Regions from separate parts of the Arthrobacter sp. CDRTa11 genome, predicted to be linked through region 4. Evidence: riboswitches for the same ligand, from Rfam matches in the RefSeq annotation. Region 4 holds a riboswitch; each other region holds the start of a gene.
What was found. Region 4 has a riboswitch for cyclic di-AMP ahead of F8G81_RS04685 (M23 family metallopeptidase). Riboswitches for the same ligand answer to the same signal wherever they lie in the genome.

Region 1 (3,674 bases), 130 kb from region 4:
CCATGATCCATACCGTGCGCGGGGCCGGTTACGTCATCAAGCCTGCGGACTAGGCGGTGTCCTTGCCCTCGCACTCATCCTCGTCCGCATCGGCAGCGGGACCGGCACCGGCACCGGCACCCAAGGATGACCGCAACTGGCTGAGGCCCGGCACCTGGCACCTGCGCACCCGGCTGGTTCTGCTGGCCATGGCCCTCCTGGTTGCCATCTGCGGTGCCGTGGGCCTGTTCACCTACGCGTCCATGGATTCATTCCTCACCCGCCAGCTCGATGACCAGCTCAGCCAGGCGGCGGAACGCTCCAACGCTCCCGGCAGGCCGCCGATGGGCGGCTTCAATGGCGGGCGTGATCCCCTTGACGCCCGGGGACAGAGCGTTGGCACCCTCAATGCCCGCATCCTCGGCGGGCAGGTCAACAGTGCCGGCTTCCTCGCCTCAGACACCACCCGCGCACCACTCTCCACCCGAGACAAAGAGGTCCTGCTGACCTTGGCACGCAACGGGGATCCGGTGGACCGGACGTTGTCCAACGGCAACTACAGGCTGGTGGCCGAGGAAACCTCGTTCGGCGATGTCCTGGTCACGGGACTCCCCCTGGCCGGCAAGGAAAGCACCCTGTCATCGCTGGTGTGGACCTTTGTCTTTGTGTCTCTGGGCGGCCTGGTGCTTATCGGACTGGCAGGAACTGTGCTGATCCGGCGCACCATGCAACCGCTGGAACAGCTCTCCGAAGTTGCCACCCGCGTTTCCCGGCTTCCCCTCGACGCCGGCGAGGTAGCCCTCGCGGTGCGGGTCCCGCCGTCGAACGCCAATCCCCGGACTGAAGTGGGCAGCGTCGGGCATGCCCTCAACCTCATGCTGGACAACGTAGCCCGGGCATTGGAGGCCAGGCAGCAGAGCGAAACCAAAGTGCGGCAGTTCGTCGCCGATGCCTCACATGAACTCCGCACCCCGTTGACAGCCATCCGCGGTTACACCGAACTGATGCGGATGACCGAGGACTTCACTCCGGACGGCCAGAAGTCGCTGGCCCGGGTGCAGAGCCAGTCCGAACGGATGACCACCCTGGTGGAGGACCTGCTCCTGCTCGCCAGGCTGGACGCAGGCCAGTCCCTGAAGCTTGCCGAGGTTGACCTCACGCAACTGGTCATCGAGACCGTCAGCGACGAGAAGGTCATCGCTCCTGCCCACAACTGGCACCTGGAACTCCCCGACGAGCCCGTGCTGGTCAACGGCGATGCGCCGCAGCTTCGCCAGGTGCTGGTGAACCTGCTTTCCAATGCCCGCAAGCACACGGCCCCCGGCACCACTGTTGTCACCGGGGTCACGACGTCGCCTGACGGCAGCGCCGTCGTAACGGTAACGGACGACGGCGGTGGCATCCCGACGGAGTTCCTGGACCAGGTTTTCTCCCGGTTCGCCCGCGCAGACGCGTCCCGTGCGGGCAACGCACCTGGATCAGGTCCCGCGGCTTCGGAAGGAACCAGCGGACTGGGCTTGGCGATAGTCCAGTCAATCGTGGAGGCGCACGGCGGAACGGTAACGGTGAGGTCACAACCGGGCTTCACCGAGTTCAGCTTGCGACTTCCCATCATTGCCCGCTAAGCGCAAGCCAACACACCGTCGTCGTGATCTCTGTTACCTAAATGTGACTTAAGCGGCAGTCTCCTGTACCGTCGATGGGGTGCGGTTCCCGTTCGGGCCGTATATTCCGGATGACGCCAAGCTCTGCCGCTTCCCGGATTCTTCTTGACCAGGCAGAGGCGGGGGACCCACAGTCCCGGGCAGTGAATGCCCTTGGGGTTAAGCCAGCACGTGATTTTCCGTGTGGCCGGATGCCCTCATCCGAACCCGACAGCTAACTCCGCAGGTGTGAGAGGCGATCCATCATGTCTGAATTCAAGGTAGAACCACGCCCTAAAACCGGGCAGTCCGAATCCCACGGCCGTCACAAGCTCCGCCTGACGGTGGCAGCCTGGCCCGCCGCCACCATGTCCAGGCTGGCAAAAATACCCTCCCTGGGCAAGCGCACAGCCGTTCTTGTCACCGCCGGTGCATTGCTGGTGGGAGTCGGCGCCGCCGGCCAGGCGTCCGAATCCATCACCCGGGTGTCGGCCGTCGAGTCCCAATCCGCCCCCGCCGCAGCTCCCGCTGACTCCGATTTGAGCGTCGAGAAGACCGAGGTCCAGGCGCCGCCCGCTCCCGCTCCCGCCCCTGCCGAGGTTGCTCCGCCGGCACCAGCGCCTGCCCCCGAGCCCGCACCGGCACCCGCCCCGGCGCCGGCCCCGGCGCCCGAGCCTGCTCCTGCGCCTGTTGTTGCCGTCAATGATCCCGCGGGAGCCCAGGCCTACGCGGCCAGCCAGCTGGGATCGTATGGCTGGGCACCTGACCAGATGCAGTGCCTCAAGACGCTCTGGACCAAGGAGTCCGACTGGACCACCACGGCGATGAACCCGAGCAGCGGGGCGTACGGCATTGTCCAGTCACTGCCCGCCGAGAAAATGGCGAGCGCCGGTGGAGATTACCTCACCAACTACCGCACGCAGATCAACTGGGGCCTGAACTACATCCAGGAGCGCTACCAGTCACCATGTGGTGCCCTGAACTTCCACCTGTCGAACAACTGGTACTAGGCAACCGGCAGGTTTTGGCCCGCTCAAAACAAGTGGCTTTCTGGTGACACCCAGGGCCGGGGCGGGATACTGGGACCATGAAATTCACCACCACCATCCTGGGCAGCGGCAACAAGGCGGCCATTGAGGTTCCGGAGGAAGTTGTCGGCGCGCTGGGCGCCGGCAGGAAGCCGCCGGTGGTGGTGACCATCAACGGCAAAAGCTACCGCAGCAGCATCGCCGTGATGGGCGGGCAGAACATGGTTGGAGTGAGCACCGCCAACCGGGAACTCACCGGGGTTTCGGCCGGCGACACCGTTGAGGTGGACGTTGAGCTGGACACGCAGCCCCGCGTCATCGAGGTTCCGGACGATCTTGCCGCCGCCCTCGCTGCCGAACCCGAGGCGCAGGCATTCTATGCCACGCTGAACTACAGCACCCAGCGGCGGTACGTTGAACCGCTGGCGGAGGCGAAGACGGCGGAAACCAGGGCCCGCCGGATAGCCAAGGTGGTGTCAGACCTCAAAGCCGGAAAGAAATGACCCTCGCGCCCGCTGCGTCTGTTTCCACGGCAACCGAAACGTCGCTGTAGTCGGAAATGTGCAGCACGCCGTCCGGCAGCGGACCGGTGTTCGGGCCCACCGCCACCGTGCGGATGCCCGCAGCCAGCCCGGCAGCAATTCCGGCAGGCGCATCCTCGAACACCAGGGCATCCGAAGGTTCCACTCCCAGGAGTCCGGCGGCCTGCAGGTAACCCTCAGGATGGGGCTTGCCCCTGGTCACCAGCTCGGCGGTAACGGCGGTGGCGGGCATGGCAAGGCCAGCGGCCTCCATGCGGATGTCCGCCAGGATACGGTCGGCCGAGGTCACCAGCGCCACGGCGTCGCCGGGAAGTATTCGCAGCAGCTCAGCGGCTCCGGGCAAAGCAACAATGCCTGCCGTCCGGACACGTTCGGCAGCGCCGAGTTCGGCGGTGAGGGCCACCACGTCGGCTCCCGCCGGGGCAAAACGCCGCACCGTGTCGCCCGCCTGGACGCCATGGGATGTGCGCAGGATCTCGGCA
Region 2 (3,674 bases), 2.1 Mb from region 4:
GCCAACCGCAGCCGCCCGCGAACTGGCGGAGGAAACCGGCGTTGAACAGGTCCCCGGGCATTTGGAGCAGCTGGGGAGCTATGGGCCCAAAGGGCGTGACCCTAGGGGGGATGTTCTCACAGTGGCTCACTTACTGCTTGCTCCGAACTTCCCGGTGCTGTCTGCCGGAAGCGACGCCGAGCATGCCGCTTGGTATCCTGTCAGCCGCGTCCTTGACGGCGACCTGAAGCTGGCCTTCGACCATGAACGCATCCTCGCTGACGCCGTGGAGCGGGCCAAGTCCAAGCTCGAATACTCACCGTTGGCGGCTGTCTTTTGCGGCGAAGAATTTACCGTCGCCCAGCTGAGGGCCGTTTATGAGGCGGTGTGGGGCAGTCGGCTCGATCCCAGGAACTTCCACCGTAAAGCGACGGGGACGCCCGGTTTTCTGGAGGAAACCGGGCGCATGACGACGGGCGACGCCGGCCGCCCAGCTGCGCTTTTCCGCCTGGCCGGGCCGTCCCGGCCAGCGGCAGGGCAGCCAACGCGCGCCGTCCTCAACCCGCCCCTCATGCGGCCGCGTGACTGACGCCCGGCAGGTCAGCTGGCGCTGCCGCGACCACCGGCGGCTGGCGACCGCTGGCTCTGCCACCCGACGGATGGCGCGGAGACTGCTCTAAGGAGCCGTGAATTAACGAGAACAGCCCCCGCTCGCGAATGATGCGCGCGGGGGCTGTTTCTGATTGAGAGGTTGTTGAGAGTTAGGTGTGCGCCATTCCTGGTGGATTGGGACAGTCTGTTGGTTTGGAGGCCTGCCCGGGTGCCCCTGTTGCTCAGTACCAGTTGTTGGCGGCGCGGAACTCCAGGGCTTTGGCCGGGGAACCATGGCGCTGCTTGATGTAGCTCAAGCCTCGCTCCACCTGGCTGGGCCGCCACTTGGTTGACGTGTCCCAGAGGGCGTTGAGGGCATTCATCTGTTCCGGACCCCATCCATACGACGCAAGGCGGCCGCTGGCATATGAACGCGTGTCCACTGCTTCTTCTGCCGTGCCGCCATCGGCTGCGGACGGCACAGCTGTTGCCGTCGGCGAGGGAGCCACTGATGCGGTCATTGGCGCGGGTGCAGCGGTGGTGGCCGGAACTGGTGTGGTGGTGGGTGCCGGCACAGCGGGGGCTGGTGCCGGTGACGCAGGTGGTGCGGTCGTCGGGGCAGGTGTGCCCGCCGGGGCCTGCGCTGCCGGCGGCGCGGCAGGCGATGCCGGTGCCATGGCAGGAGGCTGAAGGTTTACGGACGGGCCTGTCGACGGCGGAACTGCGGCGGGGGAAGCAGCTACGATTCCGGCCAGGGTGGGCGCGTCAACCGGCATGGGAAGGTCGGCGACGGTTGGCAGCGAGGAGGCAAGTGAACCGCCGGCCGCGGGTACGTCAGTGGTGCCGGGAACGGCCTCTGCCGGCCCGCTGCCCGCTGTGCCCGGGGGAGTGGAGGTGCCTGGCGTGGGGGCGGTGCGGCCGTTCACATATGTGGGCCGGGATCCCATCGTGGCCCGTGTTGCGTCCTTTCCAGCCGGGGCGTCCTGGGCGGACGCCTCCTTACCGAAAAAGGGCAGTTCGGTGGCTTGGCTGGCGGTACCGACGGCAAGCACCACGGCCAGGGCGCCGGTAACGACTGCCATCCGGTGACCCATGACCCGAACCGAAGCTGCTTTCCTCAGGATGGCCTGGGGATCGGAGCTGAAGGCGGCGGCTCTCTGCGGGGTTAGTGTCGGGGCAGGAACGTCGTTGGCGGCCGCACCACGTGCAGCCTCCTCGGGCTTCCCGGCCTCGCGTCGCGCCCTCCCGCGCCGGAGCGCTGTGGGAGCAGCACTGGGCGCCGGCGTAGCCAGGACTGCGGGTGCGGCTGTGAGTCCGTTTTCCGGAGCGGGACTCGAGGACGCTACGACGGGAAGTGCTTCGGTTGCGGGAGATGCTGCCTCCGCCCTGGGCGCTGATTGCGGTGCAGGCGGCACCTCGAAGGCCGGGCGCCTGTCCCTGCTTCGTCGCAGTGCCGCGGAGGCCTGTCCCGCGGGGGAAGACCCGGCGTCTGGCTTTTCCGCTTCGGAACTCGTTGGGGTGAGTGGAGTGGTGATGGCGTGCGCAGTGTCTGCGCGGTGTCGCCCGGCCCGAAAAGGGCGCGACTGATCCAGCGAACGGGACATGATGGTTGCCTCTCAACGCCTGCGGAGTTAGCTGTCGGGTTCGGAAGAGGTCAACCGGCCGGCACGTTAAACGTGACGGCTTCACCCCAAGGGCCGCTGGGCAGCGGCCCGAAGACTGTGGGTCCCCCGTCTCTGCCTTAATGTGTCGGGAGTCCGGGATGTGGCAGAGCTCGGCGTCAGCCCGGACGCGGCCCGATCTAGATGGGCCACCCCAAAACCGTACAGGAACAGCCCCCTAAAGTCACGTTTAGGTAACAAGGAAATCCGGGTCGGTGCGTCACCTTGCTCATCCCCGCATTTCAGCGGCCTGCCAAGTGTTCCATCGCTCCTCGTAGTACCTGTCAAAGCGGGCACGAGCCATCCGTCCCAGCCTCTCCACGGTGTGCCAGCTGATAAACGCCACCAGGAGGGTCAGCAGGATCGCCGCCACAGCCACGAGTGGCGGCAGATCCGCCGTCGAGCCTCCGTTGAGCCAGAGAATGACGATGTAGTTCCAGAGGTACGCCGAGTACGAAATTGTGCCCAGGGCCTGCAAGGCGCGGGTCCACGCCGGCATCATCTTAGTTCGCGACGCGGCCAGCACCACCAGGACGGCGGCGGCGGCCATGGCCAGCGGCCCGCCAAGGAAGAAGAAGGCCGGCGACTCGTTGGCCTTGGGGACGAAAACCAGGGTGGCCAGGACAAATACGGAGGTCAGCAGCGCTGCCTGCCGGAGACGGTGGCCTTTGAACCAGCCGAAAATATGGACACGGTACATCCGCACGCCGGACCCCACGATCAGCCCGAGGCCCCACGTCGTGGGCAGGGCATAAACCAAGGAGTGAAGCTGCGGGGCGAGGATGAGCATCGCCAGCACGCTCGCCGTCATCAGCGAAAGGACGACGGCGGCAGACCAGCCCAGCAATCTTCCCTGGCGGTGCCGCCGCATCGCGAAGAGCAGCAGCGCCGGCCAAATCAAGTAGAACTGTTCTTCCACCGCCAGGGTCCAGAGCGGTCCGATGGCCATGCTGACATCGAAGGGCAACGGCAGGTCCTTCAGGTAACCGAAACCTGCCAGCAGGGTGTAGCCGATGATTCCCTTTGACCTGTCCCCGAGCACGTCTGCAGTCAACTCAACGACGGCGTACACACCAAGGAAGGCCACCAGCGCAGGGAGCAGCCGGAAGGCACGGTGGGCGTAAAAGCGTCCGTACCGGATCCTGCGATGCCTTTCCACGTCCTTAAGCAGCACGCCGGTGATCAGGTAACCGCTCAAGACGAAGAAGACAATGACGCCGACGATGCCGGCACCCTGGAATATTCCGGGCCAGGAATGCCCCAAAAGTACGGCACCAACCGCGGCACCGCGAAGAACGTCCAGGCCATCGAGCCGGGGCAGCACCGTGGTTCGCGGAGCAGCCACTGCCGCGGGTCTATCGATAAGTAAGGTCACATATCCTCCGGGAGCCTCTGCACGGGCGGTTCCAGGTTCAGCTCAATCAAGGCAAAACCAACCCTTGT
Region 3 (3,674 bases), 2.1 Mb from region 4:
ACCGCGGGCTCGTGCCGCATATCCAGGACGTGGCACGCCGTTTTGCGCTGGAGGGCTATGCGGCCTTGGCGCCTGATCTGCTGAGCCGCGAGGGAGGGACCGCCAGCCTGAACGCGGATGCCGTTCCCGGTGCGCTGACGCGGGCCGGGGCGCAACGGCACCTCGCAGACTTCGCTTCGGCTTTTAGCTACCTGCAGTCCCAGGACTTCGTGGATCCTGGGCGGATCGCCATGAACGGTTACTGCTTTGGCGGCGGGATCACCTGGCAGGCGGCAACGGAATTCCCCGGGCTAAAGGCCACCGCAGCCTTTTATGGACCTGCTCCCGATCTGGACAAGGTGTCCGCGATCAGGGCCGCGGTCTTTGGTGTGTACGCCGAACGTGATCAACGGATCACCGGTGCCATGCCGGCTCTTAGGGACGCGCTGGAATCCCATAACATCCGCCACCAGCTGACCGTCTATCCCGGCGTCGACCATGCGTTCCACAACGATACGGGGAACCGCTACGAGCAGGCCCAGGCTTCGGCTGCCTGGGGCGACACACTGGCTTGGTTCCGCCAGCACGTCTGACGCGTGCCGAGCCCAATGTGGCCGGGACAGACGTTGCAGGGCGGGCTACGGTTCGTGCCCGCACACCCGCCCCGGACAGTGGCCCATCAGCCGACAGGGTGTCCGTGGTCGCAGGTTGATTCCCCTTCCCGGACCTCATGCCCCTGGATGCACGTCACTGCCGGCGGCAAGGGAGAGTCGTGGGATATGAAAAACAGGCTGCTCGGCCCGTGGCTCACACCCGCGTCCTCCCGCTGAAGCCAGGAGCGGTGCCCGTGCTTCTGCTTCCCGGGGTTTTCCTCGCTCTTTTGGTGATGCCCAAACGGATTCCTGATCACGATAACCGCTTGCCTTCCACTGTGCCTCCGCTGCGACGATGCAGCGATGAACCGGTGCATCTATTTTAGGCTTCGCCGCCAGTACGTGCTCAGACAAAAACGGCGGGCGGGAAGATATCCCGCCCGCCGCCTTGCCTTGCAGGATTACGCGACTCGGACGAACGAAGCGCCGGAGAGCCAGCTGAGGGAGTGAACCTCGGTCTTGTAACCGTCCACGCCGCCGCTGACGACCTGGCCGTTGCCGGCGAAGACGCCTACGTGGCCGGCAGTGATGACCAGGTCACCGGGTGCGGGGGTGCCCACAACGCTGCCGTACTGGAAGAACTGACCCGGGGCCAGGTCGCCCACACTCTTACCAACGGAGCGCAGTGCCTTCTCCACCATGGCGGTGCAGTCCTGGGTCACGCCCAGCTGGGAGTAGGCGGAAGCCAGGATGGCCGCGCCCTTGGAGCCGGAAACAGCCAGGGGAGCGGGTGCCGGTGCCGAAGCTGCCGCAACGCGGACGGCGGGGGCGGGTGCCGGGGCAGGTGCCGGTGCGGGCGCAGCCGTTCCGGCGCCGGGGATCTTGATCTGGTTGCCCGGGTAGATGATGGTTGCCATGGACATGCCGTTAGCCGAGAAGACCGAGTTAAGGCTTACTCCGTAACGGGCGGAAATTGCACCAAGGGTGTTGCCGGAAACGACTGTGTGGACCGTGGCTGCAGCTGCTGCCGGGGCTGCAGCTGCAGGGGCCGGTGCTGCGGCCTGTGCTTGGACCTGAACATTGGCAGTGCCGTTATCTGGCGCGTGGGTTCCGGCCTGGGCAGGTGCCCCGATACCGAACAGGAGGCCCGATGCGGCAGCAACAACCATGCCGGACCTTCCAATGTTCATGGCATTTGACTTGGCAGTGGCTGACAAGCCTTCGAGGGCAATTGATCGGCTGGGGGTCGCGCGATGACGGGCGGTGGTGGAGTTTTTTGACACGGTGATTCGCCTCTCCCATGCCTGCGAGGTGAGCTGTCGGGTTCGGGTCGGAGACACCCGGCCGGAAACGCGCCCGTGCGGGACGGAGCGTTACCGACTTAACCCCAAGGCCTCTTCTGAGAAGGCCGTGGAAGCGTGGTTCCCCCGTCCCTGCCAGTTGGAAAGCGACTGGATCCCGGTCAGCGGCAGGGTTCGGCATACTGATGGGAATGTCCCGGCTGAAACCGGGGCACCGAAAGAGGTTACCTTCTGCTCCGGGGTATTGTCACGTTACGGTAACAAGTAGTAACTCTTCGGCGCGTTGGCTTGGCTTTACCGTTACGAACTGCTTGTCGCAACGGTGACCATGGAGAAGCACGGAATGCTGGATGGCAGCTCAACAAAGCCAGGGCCACGTCACGCCTTCGTAAAGATGTTGAAAGCTATGACGTTCCGCACACTCGATTGCCCGGTAGGCTGACAAACTATGTCCCGGTTTGGTGTGAAGGTGAAGCGTCGCGCTGTTGCCGGCGTGCTGGCATTTGCCCTGGTGAGCTCACTTTCACTGCTGCCTGCCCATGCCGACGACCACCTTCCGCCGGACGGATATCCCTCTTGGCAGGACGTGCAGAATGCCAAGCAGAGCGAAGCCGGCAAGGCTGCCGAGATAGCTAGGATCGATGACCTGCTGGGCGGTTTGCAAAGCCAGGCAGAAGCCCTGGGTGCTGCAGCCGTCACCTCAGCCGCCGATTACGCTGTAGCCGAGGCTGCGCTTTCGGCAGCCACGTCACGGATGGATGTCCTGACGACACAAACTGATCAGGCAAACGCCCAACTCGGCCAGTACAAGAAGGAAATCGGAGCCCTGGCCGTACAGTCCTACAAGACCGGCGGAACCAACATGGGCTTCTTCGTGGCCCTGGACGCGCTGCAGACCAACAGCATCCACGGCCTCAACATCGTTCAGATCGTGGGCGATAAGACGGCCGCCCTCGTGAACAAAACAGCAGCGGCAGAGAAGGCATCGCGCGCCCTGTCCGAGCAGCAGCAGGCAGCCAAAGCCGAGCGTGAACGGTTGGCGGACGAGGCCAAGGCCAAGCTGGCAGCGGCGCAGGCAGCCCAGCAGGCGATGACCGCGCAAATTGCTGAACACCAACAGCACAGCCAGGAACTGACGGCGCAGTTGGCCTCCCTCAAAGGAACAACAGCGGCGGTGGAAGGCGAATACCGGCAGGGCCAGGCAGCGCTTGCCGCCTATGAGGCAGCCCAGGCGGCAAAACGTGCCGCGGCGGAGGAGCAGGCGCGCCGCCAGGCCGAGGACGCGGCAAAAGCCGCAGCCCGCGCTGCCGCCCAGCGTCCTGCTAATCCGGGACTCCCTCCTGCCGGTCCAGCGGCCCCCGCGCCCGCCGCGCCGGCCCCGGCCCCGGCGCCGCCGCCAAGCCAGACGCCGGCCCCGCCGCCCGTCGTCGTGCCTTCCGTTCCGGGCGGCGCCGTCAACGATCCGGCCGGGGCCAAAAGCTATGCCTCCTCCAGGCTGCCGGCCTATGGCTGGGGCCAGGACCAGTTCCAGTGCCTCGAGCGGTTGTGGACGAAGGAATCCAACTGGCTGACCACGGCCACCAACCCGTATTCGGGTGCCTACGGCATTGCCCAGGCGTTGCCGCCCGGAAAGTATGCCACTGCCGGGAGCGACTGGCTCACGAACTACAGGACCCAGGTGGAGTGGGGGCTGAACTATATTGCAGACCGGTATGGTTCACCGTGCGGCGCCTGGAACCATTCGGTGGCTTACAACTGGTACTGAGCCGCTGGCTGGAGTTGCCCGTTGGCTGGATTGTCC
Region 4 (3,674 bases):
AGGCCTGATGCGGCTGCAATGACAGCAGCCTGGCGACCTACGGTCCCGGCATTTGCACTAACAGCCTTGGACACGGAGTCCAATGGGTTGGTACGAACCGTTTGCGCACGGTGGCGCGCAGAATTATGGCGTGAAGACACGAAGGTAGCCTCTCCCAATGCCTGCGAGGTGAGCTGTCGGATTCGGATGGGAGTCACCCGGCCGCGCTGCTTCCTGGGAAGCTTTGCGACTTAACCCCAAGGCCTTCATAAATCGAAGACCAAAATTGGTTCCCCCGCCCCTGCCAGACGATGTCATGCGAACGGACCTTGAGCGGTGGCAGAGCTAGGCAATCCACTCAAGAGCGTCAACTTCGGAAAAGTTGACGCGCTTTAGACGTTACAACAGTTTAGAGCGAATGTCACATTCAGGTCACGGCATGTCACAGCGATTTGAGAGTTTTCCATCACTTAAAGCCATCCGGTGGGATCGACGACTTCTCCGTTGACCTGCACCTCAAAGTGAAGGTGGCAGCCGGTAGAAGCCCCGGTGGTGCCGCTGAGCGCCACAACTTCGCCCCTGGTGACGGTTTGGCCCACGTGGACGTTGAACGAGGAGAGGTGGTTGTACGTGGTCTCCAGGCCGTTGCCATGGTCCACCACAACACGGTTGCCGCCGCCGTAGGGATGCCAGCCGGCAAAGGTCACGGTGCCGCTCGCGGCTGCCAGGACCGACGTTCCGCACTGGGCCACATAATCCTGGCCGCGGTGGAAGTCGCCGGAACCACCGGTAATGGGACTGACGCGGTAACCGAACGGAGAGGCGGTCACGAGTGAAGCCAGCGGTGCACCCAGGCTGCCGGCGGATGCGGCGCGGGTGATTGAACCCGCAGACTGCGCGCTCAGCAGCTGCTTGAGCTTGCCATCCGGATCGCCCTGCGTCACCACGGAGGAGCGGCTGAAGTCGATCTGCGCACCCGCCTCTGCGGAAATTTCAGGTTGCGGCAAGACTGAGGCGGCTGAGGTTGCAGTCTGGCCGACAGCAGGGGTGGCCATGACGGGGCCGGTTGCGGGAACCGTGACCGTGAGGACCAGGCCGGTGGCGGCGAGGGCAATCCCGGCCTTCTGCCCTACGCCGCTGGCCGCGGCAAAATCGCTGATTTGCTGGAACGGACCACGCCGGCGGCGCGCATCACGTTGGGGGTCGCGTGGTCTGTTCGCGGCAAGAACCTCGGCAACCCGGGGCGCCGAAGGCGGGCCGGCGGCGCGACGGCGGCCCCTGGAATTTTGCATGGTCAAGAACGGTTCCTCTCTGGGTAGCCTGCGAAGTTAGCTGTCGGATTCGGGTCAGAGAGTTCAAAGACCCGGTCCGCCGTAAGCAAGCTTCGGCACAGAGATATCCCGTAGGATCCTTCGCTGGAAGAGGCTTGCCGCTGACGGACTTCACCCCAAGGCAGCCTTTCGGCTGCCGGTTGTGGTTCCTCCGCCTCTGCCAGTTAAGTGACTCGTGCACCTGATCCGCTGGCAGAGCTCGGCTCCAGATCAGGTAACGCTTTAGTATCAACGCTTGGGGATCAACTATAGGCGATTAAAGCCCGTGTAACAATTCCGTTATCTTTTATGTGCTCGCTCACAACAAGGCAACGGGGCCCCGCCGCGGGCCCCGGATTTGTCCCTCGATTAGGCTAAATCAGCCGACAGAAACAAAGACGTGGGCCGCTACTTCCGGCGGCAACTCCAGCGCCCCCTCTATCCCGGGCACGCGGACGGAAATGTACTCCCCGACGCGCTCAAGGGAGACGGAGGCTCCCGGCCGAATCCCGCCCTCGTCGAGTTGAACCAGCAACTCTGGCTCCACCTGGATTGGCTCGGCAAGGCGGCTGACAGTCACCTGGGAGCCCTGGCCGTAACCCTTCATCGCGTCCAGGAGATTAATCACACCGTCTGCGATCCCACTGGGCTCTGCACCACCAAGGGCCGCCAGACCGGGGATGGGGTTGCCATAAGGGGATTCAGTGGGGTGGTCCAGCATTTCATAGATGCGCCGCTCCACCCGTTCGCTCATCACGTGTTCCCAGCGGCAGGCCTCGTCATGGACATATGCCCAATCCAGGCCAATCACATCAGCAAGGAGCCGTTCCGCGAGCCGGTGCTTGCGCATGACTTCGATGGCGCGCTTGCGGCCGATTGTCGTGAGTTCCAGGTGACGATCTCCGGAGACCACCACCAGGCCGTCCCGCTCCATCCGCCCAATGGTCTGGGACACCGTGGGGCCGGAGTGGCGCAGCCGTTCAGCGATGCGGGCCCGAAGAGCGACAATGTTCTCTTCCTCAAGCTCCAAAATGGTCCGAAGATACATCTCCGTAGTATCGATCAGATCCGTCATCCAGCTCAGCTCCCTCGAGCGCAGTACCTTGGGCAATCCCATCCGTATCGCCCACCCACAGCGACGTAGTCCGTTGAAAAGCTTAGCCTATTTTGAGTTTGTCCGGATAATTTCGCCACCCCCTGTCAGGGTCAATTTCGCGTCAGTTCTCAGGGCGGGTATTCTCCTGGCGCCCTCCGCAAGTGCTGCCCTGGAGCTTGCGCATCATGTCTCCCGCACTCCCCTGCCACCTTTCACCGGAGGTCGCAGGGCAGGTCTCAATGACCGGACTATGACGGTCCGGTTCCCGCCGCATCTGGCTGTCAGGCAGAATAAGGGAGGTCCATAATTGCAGTCACTGCTGACTGCCCGCCACCCCACCGTCCCGGACGTGAAGTGCGTCCACGCCGAAATTGGAGCCCCTGTGAGCGAAACCAGCATCACTATTCCCGCCGACCTCCTGCCAAAGGACGGACGGTTCGGTGCCGGACCTTCAAAAGTCAGGCCGGAACAAATCGAGGCGCTTTCCGCTGCATCCACCACGATTCTTGGTACGTCGCACCGTCAGGCCCCGGTCAAGAACCTGGTGGGCTCTGTCCGTGAGGGCCTGAACCAATTCTTCCGCGCCCCCGAGGGGTATGAGGTTGTCCTGGGCGTGGGTGGCTCCACGGCCTTCTGGGATGTTGCCAGCTTTGGCCTGGTGGAGAACAAGGCCCAGCACCTCTCGTTTGGCGAATTCGGCTCCAAGTTCGCGTCCGCCACCAACAAGGCGCCGTTCCTTGAGGCCTCCACCATCATCACGTCAGAGCCCGGCACGCGCCCTGAGGCAACGGCGGAGGCCGGCGTGGATGTCTACGCCTGGCCGCAGAACGAAACGTCTACTGGCGTTGTGGCGCCGGTGAAGCGGGTCGCAGGTGCGGACGACGGCGCCCTTGTGCTGGTGGATGCAACATCAGCAGCGGGCGGACTCGACGTAGACGTGGCCGAGACGGACGTGTACTACTTCGCACCCCAGAAGAACTTCGCTTCCGACGGCGGCTTGTGGCTGGGCCTCTTCTCCCCCGCCGCGCTGGAACGCGCCGCCCGCATCAAAGCCAGCGGCCGCTGGATCCCGGACTTCCTGGACCTGCAGACCGCTGTAGACAACTCGCGCCTCAACCAGACGTACAACACGCCGTCGCTTTCCACCCTCGTGACCCTGGACGCGCAGGTCCGCTGGCTCAACGACAACGGAGGGCTCGACTTCGCCTCCAAGCGGACCGCCGATTCCGCCGGCCGCATTTACACGTGGGCAGAGGCTTCCGACTTCGCTTCCCCGTATGTGGCCAAGG

Region 1: linked by a shared signal. The riboswitch ahead of F8G81_RS04105 (hypothetical protein) and the one ahead of F8G81_RS04685 (M23 family metallopeptidase) in region 4 are both predicted to bind cyclic di-AMP.
Region 2: linked by a shared signal. The riboswitch ahead of F8G81_RS14020 (hypothetical protein) and the one ahead of F8G81_RS04685 (M23 family metallopeptidase) in region 4 are both predicted to bind cyclic di-AMP.
Region 3: linked by a shared signal. The riboswitch ahead of F8G81_RS13995 (C40 family peptidase) and the one ahead of F8G81_RS04685 (M23 family metallopeptidase) in region 4 are both predicted to bind cyclic di-AMP.

What each region holds. Positions count from the first base shown of each region.
Region 1 covers NZ_CP044532.1:871,412-875,085, reverse strand. The annotation lists gene F8G81_RS04115 (response regulator transcription factor) at 1-53, shown strand, start outside; gene F8G81_RS04110 (sensor histidine kinase) at 141-1,604, shown strand; cyclic di-AMP (ydaO/yuaA leader) riboswitch at 1,709-1,883, shown strand; gene F8G81_RS04105 (hypothetical protein) at 1,889-2,632, shown strand; gene F8G81_RS04100 (YdeI/OmpD-associated family protein) at 2,710-3,153, shown strand; gene F8G81_RS04095 (HAD-IA family hydrolase) at 3,134-3,674, opposite strand, start outside.
Region 2 covers NZ_CP044532.1:3,118,815-3,122,488, reverse strand. The annotation lists gene F8G81_RS14025 (NUDIX hydrolase) at 1-568, shown strand, start outside; gene F8G81_RS14020 (hypothetical protein) at 813-2,174, opposite strand; cyclic di-AMP (ydaO/yuaA leader) riboswitch at 2,177-2,360, opposite strand; gene F8G81_RS14015 (acyltransferase family protein) at 2,461-3,576, opposite strand.
Region 3 covers NZ_CP044532.1:3,112,495-3,116,168, reverse strand. The annotation lists gene F8G81_RS14000 (dienelactone hydrolase family protein) at 1-572, shown strand, start outside; gene F8G81_RS13995 (C40 family peptidase) at 1,034-1,855, opposite strand; cyclic di-AMP (ydaO/yuaA leader) riboswitch at 1,859-2,063, opposite strand; gene F8G81_RS13990 (lytic transglycosylase domain-containing protein) at 2,322-3,638, shown strand.
Region 4 covers NZ_CP044532.1:1,003,921-1,007,594, reverse strand. The annotation lists gene F8G81_RS04690 (C40 family peptidase) at 1-74, opposite strand, end outside; cyclic di-AMP (ydaO/yuaA leader) riboswitch at 145-306, opposite strand; gene F8G81_RS04685 (M23 family metallopeptidase) at 450-1,271, opposite strand; cyclic di-AMP (ydaO/yuaA leader) riboswitch at 1,282-1,525, opposite strand; gene F8G81_RS04680 (metal-dependent transcriptional regulator) at 1,669-2,364, opposite strand; gene serC (phosphoserine transaminase) at 2,768-3,674, shown strand, end outside.